DNA from 4 places in the Streptomyces sp. NPDC044719 genome. Region 2 is predicted to be linked to each of the others. Evidence: riboswitches for the same ligand, from Rfam matches in the RefSeq annotation. Region 2 holds a riboswitch; each other region holds the start of a gene.
The links. A riboswitch is a leader RNA that binds a small molecule or an ion and turns the genes downstream of it on or off. The one in region 2 is predicted to bind cobalamin.
Positions count from the first base shown of each region.

Region 1: another riboswitch for cobalamin. It lies ahead of AC07DF_RS20465 (cobalamin biosynthesis protein); the one in region 2 lies ahead of AC07DF_RS23345 (prenyltransferase/squalene oxidase repeat-containing protein).
Region 3: another riboswitch for cobalamin. It lies ahead of cobN (cobaltochelatase subunit CobN); the one in region 2 lies ahead of AC07DF_RS23345 (prenyltransferase/squalene oxidase repeat-containing protein).
Region 4: another riboswitch for cobalamin. It lies ahead of AC07DF_RS04215 (ribonucleoside-diphosphate reductase subunit alpha); the one in region 2 lies ahead of AC07DF_RS23345 (prenyltransferase/squalene oxidase repeat-containing protein).

Region 1 is NZ_JBWKHE010000005.1:62,314-65,863, reverse strand. It holds gene AC07DF_RS20470 (cobyric acid synthase) at 1-903, opposite strand, end outside; gene AC07DF_RS20465 (cobalamin biosynthesis protein) at 900-1,841, opposite strand; cobalamin riboswitch at 1,943-2,081, opposite strand; gene AC07DF_RS20460 (hypothetical protein) at 2,546-2,767, opposite strand; gene AC07DF_RS20455 (inorganic phosphate transporter) at 2,803-3,550, opposite strand, start outside.
Region 2 is NZ_JBWKHE010000005.1:702,836-706,385, forward strand. It holds gene AC07DF_RS23330 (helix-turn-helix domain-containing protein) at 1-82, shown strand, start outside; gene AC07DF_RS23335 (SAM-dependent methyltransferase) at 100-915, opposite strand; gene AC07DF_RS23340 (phosphotransferase) at 949-1,626, opposite strand; cobalamin riboswitch at 1,665-1,797, shown strand; gene AC07DF_RS23345 (prenyltransferase/squalene oxidase repeat-containing protein) at 1,922-3,133, shown strand; gene AC07DF_RS23350 (SCO2322 family protein) at 3,130-3,550, shown strand, end outside.
Region 3 is NZ_JBWKHE010000002.1:723,209-726,758, forward strand. It holds gene AC07DF_RS10045 (precorrin-8X methylmutase) at 1-53, opposite strand, end outside; gene cobG (precorrin-3B synthase) at 67-1,353, opposite strand; cobalamin riboswitch at 1,398-1,549, shown strand; gene cobN (cobaltochelatase subunit CobN) at 1,620-3,550, shown strand, end outside.
Region 4 is NZ_JBWKHE010000001.1:890,213-893,762, forward strand. It holds gene AC07DF_RS04215 (ribonucleoside-diphosphate reductase subunit alpha) at 1-1,527, opposite strand, end outside; cobalamin riboswitch at 1,650-1,775, opposite strand; gene AC07DF_RS04220 (NACHT domain-containing protein) at 1,984-3,550, shown strand, end outside.

The DNA of each region.
Region 1 (3,550 bases), 640 kb from region 2:
GGCGTCGGCGAGTTCCTCCGGCCGGTCCACGAACCGCACGACGACACCGGGTTCGGCGGCCAGCGCGTCGACGTCCGTGAAGTTGGACATGAGGGGGACGGCACAGACGGCGACACGCAGCACGTCCTCGCCGACGGGCGGGGCGACGACGGACTCACGGACCGTCCCCCGCAGGGAGACGCGCAGCCCGTCCTCCTCGTCGATCCCGAGCCCGTGCCTAAACGGCAGAACGCCGTACGTCTGCCGCCCGGTGAGGCCGTGCAGCATGTCGAGCCCCGGCTCCAGCAGGGAGACGTCCCCACGGAACTTGTTCACGAGGAACCCGGCGACACACTCCTGGTCCTCGCGTGACAGCAGGGCGACGGTCCCGAAGAACGAGGCGAAGACCCCGCCCCGGTCGATGTCGCCGACGACGAGCACGGGGAGGCCTGCGTTGCGGGCGATCCCCATGTTGACGATGTCCGTCCGCCGCAGATTGATCTCCGCCGGCGAACCGGCCCCCTCACAGATCACCGCGTCATACGTGCCCCGCAACCGCTCCAGGCAGTCCAGCACCGTCCCGAGCAGCCGCTGCTGCCGCCCCCCGTGGTACCCGCGGGCACTGAGCTCCCCGACCGGCTTGCCCAGCAGCACGACCTGACTGCTCTGCTCGCCGCCGGGCTTGAGCAGCACGGGATTCATCAACGCGGTCGGCTCCACGCGGCACGCCTGCGCCTGCATGGCCTGCGCCCGCCCGATCTCGGCGCCTTCCCGCGTCACGAACGAATTCAGGGACATGTTCTGCGCCTTGAAGGGCGCGACCTTGACGCCCTGCCGCACCAGCCACCGGCAGATCCCGGCGGTCACGACGCTCTTGCCGGCGTCGGAGGTGGTACCGGCGACGAGAAGCCCACCGCCCGTCATGACGTACGCCCCTTCACGATGTGGCGCGCGGCGACACAGACGCCGAGCGCGAGCCAGCCGACACGCCTGGACAGCCGTACGGCCCGTTCGATGTCCCGGGTTTTGACACCGTGCCCCGCGCCGTTGAGGACGGGCCGGTGCTCGACCCGCCCGCCGTAGGACAGGGTTCCGCCGAGCCGCACCCCGAGCGCCCCCGCGAACGAGGCCTCCACGGGCCCTGCGTTGGGGCTCGGATGCTTGGCGGCATCGGCACGCCAGGCCGTCACGGCTCCGCGTGGATCGCCCCCGGCCACGGCCGCGAGCACGGCGGTCAGCCGGGCCCCTGGCCACCCCACGACATCGTCCAGCCGCGCGGAGGCCCACCCGTAGCGCCGGTACCGCGCCGACTTGTGCCCGACCATGGCGTCGAGGGTGTTGACGGCCCGGAACCCGAGAAGCCCCGGCACGCCACCCATGGCGCCCCACACGAGCGCCCCCACGACGGCGTCGGAGGTGTTCTCCGCGACGGACTCGACGACGGCCCGGGCGATCCCGTCGGCGTCCAGGGCCTGCGGATCCCGTCCGCACAGATGCGGCAGCCGCGCACGGGCCGCGTCGACGTCCCCGGCCTCCAGGGCGCGCCCGATGGCCTGCGCCTCCCGCGCGAGTGAAGTCCCCCCGACGACGGCCCAGGTGGCGACAGCGGTCAGTCCGACCGACGCGGGGGCGGACGTACGCACCGCACGCGCGGCGACGGCCCCCAGCGCGGCGGCCCCGCCCGCGCACACCACGGTGTGCAGCGCGCCCCACCCCCGGTGGTCCCGCCACAGCACCCGCTCCACGGCACGCGCGGCCCGCCCGAACCCGGCGACCGGATGCCCCCGGCGAGGATCGCCGAGCAGCAGATCACCGATCAGACCGACGGCGGCACCGTACGCGTGAACGCGACCGGCACCCATGGGCTCAGCCGGCCACGGGGGCGGACAATGGTGGGGTACTGACCCTCGATCGGCAGCCGAACATGGCGATATGTCCTCACTCAGGGTGTCCACGCCCTGGTTCGACGAGACCGGCGGTGAGAGTTCCTGGCTCCCGGGGGTTGTTACCCCGGTGACAGTGGCGGGACCGCGCCGGACTTCCACCGGCTTCCTCTCCTGCCGCCGTATTGGCCCCGGCAGTCCACCACGGCCGCGAACAGCCGTCAACTTGCCGTTGACCTGCGAGAGGAGAGTGTGGACAAGCCCACACCGCGCTAACACGCCGCTCCGCTCCCGGGGACCGGCTCGGCTCCGCGGCGGCCCGGGTCCGCTCCGCCGACGGCACTCCCGCCGGCTCCGGATTCCTGCGGCCCGACGCGGCGATACGGGACGGCCGGTCACCGTTGCCGCGACCGTGCGAAGGCCAGGGCGCCCGCGAGTTCGCTTTCTGTGGAATGCCGACACGGCGCGCCGATGGTGAGCCGGTGGGGCCGGCCATCGAGAGCGACGCCGACATCTCCGTGAGTCCTGGCCGACGACGGAACCCTGCTGAGCGACGGCGGCCCCTCGAGACGCCGGCGACGGCCGGCGCGGACACCGGCTCCCCCTGCCCCTGAACCCCCGCCCACGACAACCGGGCGGCCCAGGACCAAAGCCCCGTGCCGCCCGGCGACAGACGATCGTGGTCAGGCCACGATCAGATAGATCCCGTACCCCACAGCCGCCGCACACGCCGCGAAGCACGCATACGCGCCCGTCACCGCGAGCCCCGCGGACCCGCCCGCCGCCACCGCACGCTCGCGGCGCGACAGGCCGGTGATGCCGAGGGTGAACAGGCCGACGAGGAGAACGGTGGCCACGAGGCTGACGCCGAAGACGGAGCCGAGGGTCGCCCAGTCGATCTTCATCTCAGAGATTCTTCCTTGTCACCGGGTGGGCGGGATCAGACCGAGGTGGTCGTGGTGGAGGGCTTGCGATCGGCCTGGGCCGGGATCGTGGCGGCCAGCTCCTCGGACGGGCCCGCCGGAGGCGGCGTCACCGCGGCGATGGCGGTGGTCACGACGCCGGCCGGCTCCTCGTCGACCTCGTTGACGTTCGTGTGGTCGACGACCTCGCGGCGCGACAGCTTCCAGATCACCGCGCTGGAGGCGACCAGGAAGATCGCCACGACCGCCGTGCCCCAGTTCCCGAAGCCGGTCACGTACTCGGCGAGCGCACCCACCAGGGCCGCCGCCGGCAGCGTCAGACCCCAGGCGACGAACATCCGCGTCGCCGTCGACCAGCGGACCACGCCGCCCTTGCGGCCGAGCCCCGCGCCCATCACCGCGCCGGACACGGAGTGGGTGGTGGAGAGGGAGAAGCCGAGGTGCGAGGAGGCCAGGATGACCGTCGCCGCGCTGGTCTGGGCGGCGAAGCCCTGCTGCGGCTGGAGGTCGGTCAGGCCCTTGCCCATGGTGCGGATGATGCGCCAGCCGCCGAGGTAGGTGCCGAGCGCGATGGCGATACCCGCGGAGAGGATGACCCACATGGGCGGGTCGGAGTCGGGGGCGACGGCGCCGCCGGCGACCAGGGCGAGGGTGATGACACCCATCGTCTTCTGGGCGTCGTTGGTGCCGTGGGCCAGCGAGACCAGGCCCGCGGAGGCGATCTGGCCGGCCCGGTAGCCCTTCTTGGAGGCCTCGCCGTCGGCC
Region 2 (3,550 bases):
CGCCATGAACCGGCTGGTGGTCGAAGCCGAGTCACCGGACGAGACTCCGACCATCCTGCACCGCATACTTCAGGAGACCTGAGCGAGGCTCCCCGGGGTTCAGCGCTTGAGGGCGACACCGCCGTACTGGTGCACCTCCGCCGGCAGGCCCAGGGCCTCGGCGTCGGGACGCCAGCGCGAGCAGGACGTGACGCCCGGCTCCAGCAGCTCCAGACCGTCGAAGTAGCGGGCGATCTGCTCGGGGCTGCGCAGGATGTACGGGATCGAGCCGCCGTCGTTGTACTGCCCGATGGCCCGGAGGTAGTCCTCGCTGGTGTCGGTGCTGTCGTACTGGACGAGGTAGCTGCCGGACGGCAGGGCGTCCACCAGCTCCGCCACGATCGAGCGCGCCTCGTCGTGGTCCTCGATGTGGCCGAGGATGCCCATCAGCATGAGCGCGACGGGCTGGTCGAAGTCCAGCGTCTTACCGGCTTCCCGGACGATCGTGCTGGGCTTGCGCAGGTCGGCGTCGACGTAGTTGGTGACGCCTTCCGGTGTGCTGGTGAGCAGCGCGCGGGCGTGGGCCAGCACCAGCGGGTCGTTGTCGACGTAGACGATCCGGCTCTCCGGGGCCACCCGCTGGGCGATCTGGTGGGTGTTGTCCACGTTGGGCAGCCCGGTGCCGATGTCCAGGAACTGGCGGATGCCCTCTTCGGCGGCGAGATGGCGAACGGCGCGGGCGAGGAAGTAGCGAGCGGCGCGCGCCCCGGTCTCGATCCCGGGGAAGATCTCGCGGAACGCGTCACCGGCCACACGGTCGACTTCGTAGTTGTCCTTCCCGCCCAGCCAGTAGTTCCAGATCCGCGCCGAGTGCGGAACCGAGGTATCGATCTTGGAGAGCGGCTCCTGCTCGGAGTTCCCCGCCTGATCAGTCATGGACGCTCCTGCGTGTGGTCGTGGAGCTTCACGTTAACCGGTTTGCCTCACGGACAGGATCAACTCCTCGGCGTGGTGCAGCAGTTCGACCTCCCTGCCGCTCATGGTCGGATTGCCGGCCCGCCGGCGCAGCGCCTCCGTCAGGTTCGGCCGCGTGAGCGGGGTCGGGCCCGCGAGGAGGGCGGCCAGCATGGTGCGGGCGGCCGTGGCCAGGGGGTCGCCGGAGACGGCGGCCTGGGCGAGGATCACCGCCGACGCCGCCCAGTCCAGCCCCGGGTCGCCCTCCTCCGTGTTGGACCAGTCGATGACGCGCGGCCCCTCGGGCGTGAGCATCACGTTCTCCGGGTGGAGGTCCAGGTGGAGGACGCGGGCCGCCGGGTCGGTGGAGTGCAGGGCGGGGACGGTGTGCAGGTCGCGCAGGAGCCCGGCCAGGATCGAACCGGCCTCCGCCACCTCCAGCGTGCCCGCCAGACAGGCCTGGAGCATGGTCGGGCCGGAGAGCCGCTCCATCACCAGGTCGGAGCGCGAGCCGGTCGGGCGCACCCGGGGCACCGGATAGCCGTGGGAACGCACGTGCTCCATCACCGCACCCTCGGCCGCCGCGTCGCCCCCGCCCTCCCGTTCCCGGCGCAGCACCCAGATCTCGTCGATCTCGTACACGTCGGCGCGGCGGCCCGAGCCGAGGAGCCTTCCCGGTGGTGTCGTCGCCATGGGCCGAAGTTACCCGGCCGTACGGCGCCCTCGGCCCGTTTTTGACGTGCGGGTACAGTAAGCGGGTCGTCATCACACCCGTACAGGGGGAAGCCGGTGCAATTCCGGCGCTGACCCGCAACCGTGAACCGCCCGCCGAGGCAGGCGGTGAGCCGGATCGCCCCGTACGGATCGTGACCGGCTCACGTGCCCGGCAGCCCGCCGGTGCACGGCACCGTCGAGGTATACGGAGCCGAGCCGCCCGGGGGTGCCCCGTGCTGCCCGACTCCCCCACAGGGAGAGGCACCCGCCGATCATGAACGTCCGCCGCAGCGCCGCGGTCCTGGCCGCAGTCGCCGTGATCGGCGCCGCCACCCCGGCCGCCGCCGACCCGTCCCCGTCACCGTCCCAGGCGTTCCCCTCCGCCCTGTACGGGGGCAAGGACCCGAAGTTCGACGGCGTCTGGCGCCAGTCGCTCGCCTTCCTCGCGCAGGACACGGTGGGTGTGAAGCCCGCCGGAAAGTCCGTCCAGTGGCTGGTCCGGCAGCAGTGCGAGGACGGCGGGTTCGCCTCTTACCGCCCCGACCCCACCGCCGCGTGCGACGCCAAGACCATGCTGGACACCAACGCCACGGCCGCCGCCGTCCAGGCCCTGGCCACGCTCGGCGGTCAGGACGCCGTCACCGGCAAGGCCGTCGGCTGGCTGAAGTCCGTCCAGAACAAGGACGGCGGCTGGGGCTACTCGCCCGGCGGCGCCAGCGACACCAACTCCACGTCCGTCGTCATAGGCGCGCTGACCGCCGTCGGCGAGAAGCCGGACCAGGTCGAGAAGGGCGGGAAGTCGCCCCTCGACGCCCTGCTGAAGCTCGCCCTGCCCTGCGGCGGGGACGGTGACGGCGCCTTCGCGTTCCAGCCGGACAAGAAGGGCAAGCTGGCGGCCAACGCGGACGCCACGGCGGCGGGTGTGCTGGGCACGCTGGGCACGGGCATGGTGGTGAAGCCCGGCAGTACCAAGTCCGACGCCACCTGCGCCAAGCCAGGGACACCGGAGCAGGCGGCGGCCAACGGTGCCGCCTACCTCACGAAGGCCCTCACCAAGGACGACGGCCACCTCACCTCGGCCCTCGCCGGTGCGGACCCCCAGCCCGACCACGGCAACACCGCCGACGCGGTCGTCGCGCTCGCCGCACGGGGCGACACCGCACAGGCCGAGAAGTCCCTGGCCTGGCTGGAGAAGAACTCCGCGACCTGGGCCGCCCAGAACGGCCCCGCCGCCTACGCCCAGCTGATCCTCGCCGCGCACGCGACCGGCGCGAACCCGCGCGACTTCGGCGGCACGGACCTGGTGAAGCAGCTCAACGCGACGGGCCCGGCCCCGCAGGCCCCCGAACAGCCTTCGGCTGCCGACACGAAGGACGACGCGAAGTCGGACTTCTTCGGCGTCTGGTGGTACGTCGGGGTCTGCCTCGTCGCCGGTATCGGCATCGGCTTCCTCTTCACCGGCCGCAAGAAGAGGCAGCAGTCATGATCCGCCGGGCCGTTCTCCTCCTGCTGGCCTCGCTCCTGCTCATCGCGGGCGCGGGCCAGGCCCAGGCCGCCGGATACCGGTACTGGTCGTTCTGGGACCGCGACGGCGACCGCTGGGTCTACGCCACCCAGGGCCCGTCCATGGCCCGCCCCTCGGACGGCGACGTCCAGGGCTTCCGCTTCGCGGTGAGCGAGGACTCCGCCGAGGCGGCCCGGCCGCGCGGCACGGCCGACTTCGAGACCATCTGCGCGAAGACCCCCGCGCAGGACGGCAAGAAGCGGGTGGCGCTCGTCATCGACCCCGGCACGAAGACGGACGCCCCGCAGGGCGAGACCCCGCCCCCCGCCCGGACGGCCTGTGCCCGGGTCTCCCCCGACGCGACCACGGCAGATGCCCTCGCGACGGTCGCCAAGCCGC
Region 3 (3,550 bases), on a different contig from region 2:
TCGTACGTGGTCACAGTGTCCTTCTCGCTGCCTTCGGTCGTCGTGGCGGTCATGTCGTCGCAGGGGTCATGAGGCGATCGCCGCCAGGGCGGCGGCGAGCCGGGCAGGGTCGTCCAGGGAGGTGGTCCGGGTTTTCCGGCTGCTCACGGCGGTGGAGAGCAGGTAGCCGCCTTCCGGAGCGGCGACCACGTCGACGCGGTCGCCCGGTGGGTGTCCGCAGCGGCGTTCACAGCCGGACCAGTACAAGGGGAGGCCACCCGGCTCGATCGCGTCGAGAGCCTCGGCCGCGTCGGTCCGTACGTCCGCCCGTGACTTGGCACATCCGGGCCTGCCGATACAGGCGCCGACGCGCAGCCAGGGGGACCCGGGGTCGGTGACGAGGCCGGTGGCGGCGAGTCTGGCGAGGGATTCGTCCGGGTCCGTTCCGTGTGTGGGAAGAACCACACCGCGCCACGGGGTGAGACGCAGCTCACCGGCGGCGACGTACGTCAATTCCCGCCACTGACGCGCCGAGAGCCGTCCCAGGGGAACGTGCACGGAGAGGCCGGCACCGAGGGGTCCCGGGGGCGGACCGGATGTGCGGCCGGTCTCCCGGTTCCGCCGCTCGTGCCGGACCCCCTCGGCCCGCAGTCGTTCACCGACCGCGTCGAGCAACTCCTCGCCGGAGAGGGACAGTTCCTCCACGCGCCAGACGCGGCCCCCGCTCGTCCGCGCCGCCTCCAGGAAGGCCTCCGCGGCCATCAACGCGGCCCGGGCCGCTTCCTCGGCACCGACGTGCAGCGCCTCTCCGGCTTTTCCGAGCGCGAGTTCCGCGCCACCGTCCGCCGTCGCCCGTACCGTCACATCGGCATCGAGTCCGGCCACGTCCCCGCGTCCGTCGTCCAGCGCGAACAGAAAACGCCCCGACAGGTCCCGCGCCGCCTCGCTCGCGCACAACGCCGCGTCCAGGGCCGTCAGCCAGGGGCGTACGTCCAGCACGCCCCGCCCGTCGAGACCGGACAGCGGCGAGGCCACGATGTTGCGCACCCGCTCGTGCCCGCGCGAGGGCAGCAGACCGGCCGCGTCCAGCGACTCGGCCAGCTCCCCGGCGCAGCCCTCGGGCAGACCCCGCAGTTGCGCGTTGCCGCGCGAGGTCAGATGCAGGTCTCCGTCGCCCAGCCGTTCGGCCACGTCCCCGAGCGTCTGCGCCTGCGCAACGGTCAGCACACCACCGGGAATCCGGACGCGAGCGAGTGCTCCGTCGTCCGCCGCGTGCAGCCGCAGCGTCCCCGGACAGGCATCACCGCGGTCGCGTGGGACCGCTGTGGCCTGGGTCGATGAGCGCTGGGCAGCCGTGGACATGGCGGCGAGCATACCTACCATCACACCTGGTGTATGCCGTGCCCTCTTCCCCTGGCACTTACTATGATCGCGGCGGATCATCCGGTCCGCCATCGCCACGACGGCGACAGGGGAGGAAGCCCGGTGCGAGTCCGGCGCGGTCCCGCCACTGTGAGTCCGGCCCATGCGGCCGGGCGAGTCAGGAACTCCCTTCCCCAGGCTCGGCCTCGTCCGAGCAGGGGAGACCCCATTTCGACACCACCCGGGGCGCGGACACCCCGAGGAAGGCCCGACGCCGCATGCTGCATTCATCCGGGGGACGACCCCCGCACCCCCGAATCTTGCTCCTGTCGACGTCCGACACTGACCTGCTGAGCGCCCGCGCGGCCGCCGGCCCGGTGTCCTACCGTTTCGCGAACCCCTCCCGGCTCGCCCTCGACGACCTCCCCGGCCTCCTCGACGGGGTCGACCTGGTCGTCGTACGCCTCCTCGGCGGTATCCGGGCCTGGCAGGACGGCCTCGACCTGCTCCTGGCCGACGGCCGCCCGGTGGTCGTCCTCACCGGCGAACAGGCTCCGGACGCCCAGCTGATGGAAACCTCCACCGTCCCCGTCGGCATCGCCGCCGAGGCGCACGCCTACCTCGCCCACGGCGGCCCGGCCAACCTGGAGCAACTCGCCCGCTTCCTCTCCGACACGGTCCTGCTCACCGGCCACGGCTTCGAGGCACCGGCGGCGGCACCCACCTGGGGACCGCTGGAGCGCACGCCCCGCGACGGCGCCGACGGTCCGACCGTCGCTGTGCTCTACTACCGGGCCCACCACATGAGCGGCAACACCGCCTTCGTGGCCGCCCTGTGCGACGCGATCGAGGACGGGGGCGGCCGGGCCCTGCCCCTGTACGTCGCCTCGCTGCGCGCCCCCGAGCCCGAGCTGATCGAGGAACTCCGCGCCGCCGACGTGATCATCACCACGGTCCTCGCCGCGGGCGGCACCAAGCCCGCCCAGGCATCGGCCGGCGGTGACGACGAGTCCTGGGACGCCGGTGCGCTCACCGAGCTGGACGTCCCGATCCTCCAGGCCCTGTGCCTCACGGGTTCGCGTGCCGCCTGGGAGGCGAACGACGAGGGCGTCTCCCCGCTCGACGCGGCCAGCCAGATCGCCGTCCCCGAGTTCGACGGCCGCCTCATCACCGTCCCGTTCTCCTTCAAGGAGATCGACGAGGACGGCCTCCCGGCCTACGTCGCCGACCCCGAGCGCGCGGCCCGCGTCGCCGGAATCGCCGTACGCCACGCCCGGCTCCGACACATCCGCCCCGCCGACAAGCGCCTCGCGCTGGTCCTCTCCGCCTACCCGACCAAGCACTCCCGCATCGGCAACGCGGTCGGCCTCGACACCCCCGCCAGCGCGGTGGCCCTGCTGCGGCGCCTGCGCGAGGAGGGCTACGACTTCGGCACGGACGCCGAGGTGCCGGGCCTGGCCTCCGGCGACGGCGACGAGCTGATCCGCGCGCTGATCGAGGCGGGCGGCCACGACCAGGACTGGCTCACCGAGGAGCAGCTCGCCCGCAACCCGGTGCGCATCCCGGCCGCCGACTACCGCCGCTGGTACGCCACGCTCCCCGAGGAACTGCGCACGGCGGTGGAGGAGCACTGGGGTCCCGCGCCCGGCGAGATGTTCGTCGACCGCAGCCGCAACCCGGAGGGCGACATCGTCCTCGCGGCCCTCCGCTTCGGCAACCTGCTGATCCTCATCCAGCCCCCGCGCGGCTTCGGCGAGAACCCGATCGCGATCTACCACGACCCGGACCTGCCGCCCTCCCACCACTACCTGGCCGCCTACCGCTGGATCGCCGCCCGCGCCGAGGACGGCGGCTTCGGCGCCGACGCGATGATCCACCTCGGCAAGCACGGCAACCTCGAGTGGCTGCCCGGCAAGAACGCCGGCCTGTCCGCCGCCTGCGGCCCCGACGCCGCCCTCGGCGACCTTCCCCTGATCTACCCGTTCCTGGTCAACGACCCCGGCGAGGGCACCCAGGCCAAGCGCCGCGTCCACGCCACCCTCGTCGACCACCTCGTCCCGCCCATGGCCCGCGCCGACTCCTACGGTGACATCGCGCGCCTGGAGCAACTCCTCGACGAGTACGCCCAGATCTCCTCCATGGACCCCGCCAAGCTGCCGGCGATCCGCGCCCAGATCTGGACCCTCATCCAGGCCGCCAAGCTCGACCA
Region 4 (3,550 bases), on a different contig from region 2:
GAGGCCGACCGGACGCCAGCGGGCATTGGAGCGGCCCGCCTGCTCGGTCGGGTAGAAGTTGATGTCCACGACCCGGTCGAGGAACGTGACGGCCGTACGGACGGTCTCGTCCAGACGCTCCCAGTCGAGGTCGCCGGTCGATGTGTCGGCAAAGGAACCCAGGTTGACCGAGCCCAGGTTGCAGACCGCCGTCTCCCCGTCGCTGGTGACCTCGAGGATCTCCGTGCAGAGGTTGGAGGAGTGGACGACGTGGCCCGGCTCGGCCGTCTGGTTGGCGGTGCGGTTGGCGGCGTCCTTGAAGGTCATCCAGCCGTTGCCGGTCTGCGCGAGGGCGCGCATCATGCGGCCGTACAGCTCACGGGCGGGCAGGTTCTTCTTCGCCAGGCCCTTCGCCTCGGCCACCCGGTACGCGGCGTCGAACTCCTCGCCGTACAGGTCGACCAGCTCGGGCACGTCCGAGGGGGAGAACAGCGACCACTGCCCGTCGGCGTTCACCCGCCGCATGAACTCGTCGGGCACCCAGTGCGCCAGGTTCAGGTTGTGCGTACGGCGGGCGTCCTCGCCGGTGTTGTCGCGCAGCTCCAGGAACTCCTCGATGTCGGAGTGCCAGGTCTCCAGATAGACCGCGGCCGCGCCCTTGCGGCGACCGCCCTGGTTCACGGCGGCGACCGAGGCGTCGAGGGTCTTCAGGAACGGGACGATGCCGTTGGAGTGGCCGTTGGTGCCGCGGATCAGCGAACCGCGCGCACGGATACGGGAGTACGAAAGACCGATGCCGCCCGCGTGCTTCGACAGCCGCGCCACCTGGTGGTACCGGTCGTAGATCGAGTCCAGCTCGTCCTTGGGGGAGTCGAGGAGGTAGCAGGACGACATCTGGGGGTGCCGGGTGCCGGAGTTGAAGAGGGTGGGGGAGGAGGGGAGGTAGTCGAGGCGGCTCATGAGGCCGTAGAGCGCGGCGACCTCGTCGACGGAATGTGCCGTGTCGTCCTCGGCGAGGCCGGCGGCGACGCGCAGCATGAAGTGCTGGGGCGTCTCGACGACCTTGCGGGTGATCGGGTGGCGGAGCAGGTAGCGGCTGTGCAGCGTCCGCAGGCCGAAGTAGCCGAAGCGGTCGTCGGCGGCCCGGTCGATCAGCGCGTCGAGCCGGGCGGCGTGGACGCGCACGAACTCGGCGGTCCGGTCGGAGATCAGGCCCTCCCGGTGGCCGGCCGCGACGGACTCGGTGAAGGACGTGACGCCCTGGGAGGCGGCCTCCTCGCGGATGCCGATCGTCAGCAGGCGCGCGGCCAGCCGGGAGTAGGCGGGGTCCTCGGAGATGAGGCCGGCGGCCGACTCCGTCGCGAGCTCGCGCAGCTCCGTCTCGTCCGCCCGCGCGGACCGGCCGCGCAGGGCGGCGGCGGCGACCCGGCCGGGGTCGGCGTCGGGGAGATCGGCGGTCAGCTCGGTCAGGGTCCGCAGCAGCGCGGCACCGGGACCGTCGTGCTCGTCTTCGGAAGCTGAGACCGGTTCGGCTGGCGCGATGGTCACGTGGGGCTCTCCCTCGCTCGGCAAGGGGCCTCGCGCAGGGCAGGGGCAGCACACGAGCGCACACGGCGTCGCGTCCACCGGCCCATTCCACGAGGCCCGGACGTCAGGGCACCCCGGCCGGACGGCCGGGTGCGCTGTCGGCAGGTCCTCGGACTGACGCTCGTGCACGAAACATGCACAAGTACACCGTTGCGGGACAGTTCCGGATTCGCACCGGATTCCCCTGCGGCGACAGCGAGCACGAGCATACATCTTGTGCTGGGTTCGGGTGGCACCCCCAGATGTTGTGTCGCGCTGGTGTCGGAGCGTCAGCTGACAGGCGAGAAGAGTGATGCCCTGTCGGCGTTTCTCCATCGGGTTGCGCGGCGTGCGGGGAGTGCTTCCATGGAAGTAGGTGCCGACGTCCGCGGGTCCTCCGTACTGGGAAGAAGATCGCCCTCGGAGGGAGTACTCACCATGACGAGGGTCGTCCGTCGCACACCGGGCAAGGAGCGGCCCCACAACGCGCCGATGGCCACGCTGGATCTGCGACGGGCGGCGAGATGGACCAGCCGCGTCGTCGTCGGCTACTGGCACAGCGTGACCATCCGCCTCGAGGCACGCCGCGGCACCACCCGGCCCAGGAAGTGGCGCAGGTGGTTCTCCTACACCAACGTGCTCCGGATGGTGTGGGCGGTCGGCGCCCTCGTTGTCTTCGGCTGGATCGGGGCCGGCGTGCACATGCTGGTCACCGACGGGGAGACGTCGGTCGAGAGATGGCAGAAGGAGCCGGGGCTCGACGCCTTGGTGCGTTTCATCGGCCCGGCCCTCACCGCTTCGGTCGCCGCCGCGCTCTTCCTGTTCTGGTGGTACAGCTGGAACAAACGGCGATACCTCGTGAAGGCCCGCAAGGACCCGCACAAGCTCGTGCTCACGGCGGGGCAGGACTCCACCGAGATCGTGGGTCGCGAGGAGCTCGCGCAGGTCATCGCCCAACGGCTGAGGGAGCGCGGCACCCGTCGGCCCTATCTGCTCGTGGGCGGTGTCGGCACGGGGAAGACCGCCGTCCTTGTGCGGCTCACCGAACTACTGGCCCGGCAGCGTGCCGTGCCCGTGCCGATCCGGCTCCGGGACGCCGACGGCGGGACCGATCTGAACTTCGAGCGCATGGCCAAGCAGCGTTTCGCCGAGGTGGCGCCGCAGGGCATTCTGGCCCGTACCAAGATCGAGCGGGTCTGGCAGCAACTGCTCGCCGACGACAAGCTGGTCGTCATCGCCGACGGACTCGAAGAGGCTCTTCTCGACGGCGGTCTTCAGCAGAACCGTGACAACATCATCCGGTGTGCCATCGAACGCGCCTATGAGGAGCGGCTGCCGGTGGTCATCGCCTCCCGGCCGCACAGTCCTCTGGACACCACGCCCGCCGCGATCGTGGAGCTGGAACCGCTGAGCGAGGAGGAGGCGCTGCAATTCGTCAAAGCCTCCGTACCGGAGACGGACGAGCGCCGCGTGGACTGGATCGTGGAGACGGCGGAGGTGACCGAATCACCCGTCTACCTGCAGATCGCCCGTGAACTGCACCGGCACGGCGCCCTCGAACGTGACCGCCCGACCGACGACCCGAAGCGTCTGAACACCCGCAGCCGGGACCGGAGCACGCTTCGGTTGTGGCTGTTGGACACCTGGGGCCGTGCCCTGCTCGAAGGCAGGCTGCGCGAGGACGTCGCGCTCGCCCCGCAAGAGCGCCGCGACACCCTCGAGGTGGTGTCCGCACTGGCCTGTGTGGGACTGCTCCAGGACAAGCTGGAGGTGGACTGCGCCGAGTTGCTCGGCCCGGACAGTCACCCCGGTGGGCCTCTGTGGGTCAGGGTGCCCGGCACCGACCGGTACGGCGACAACGGGGACGCCTTCTGCGAGTGGCACCGGGAACAGATCTGGGCAGCGCTCCGCGAAAGGCTCGGCGACCAGGAGGGGAGGCGGCTGCACAGGGGGAACATGGCGCAGTGTCACGCCGTGCTAGCCCGTCTGGTGGGCAACGCGGACA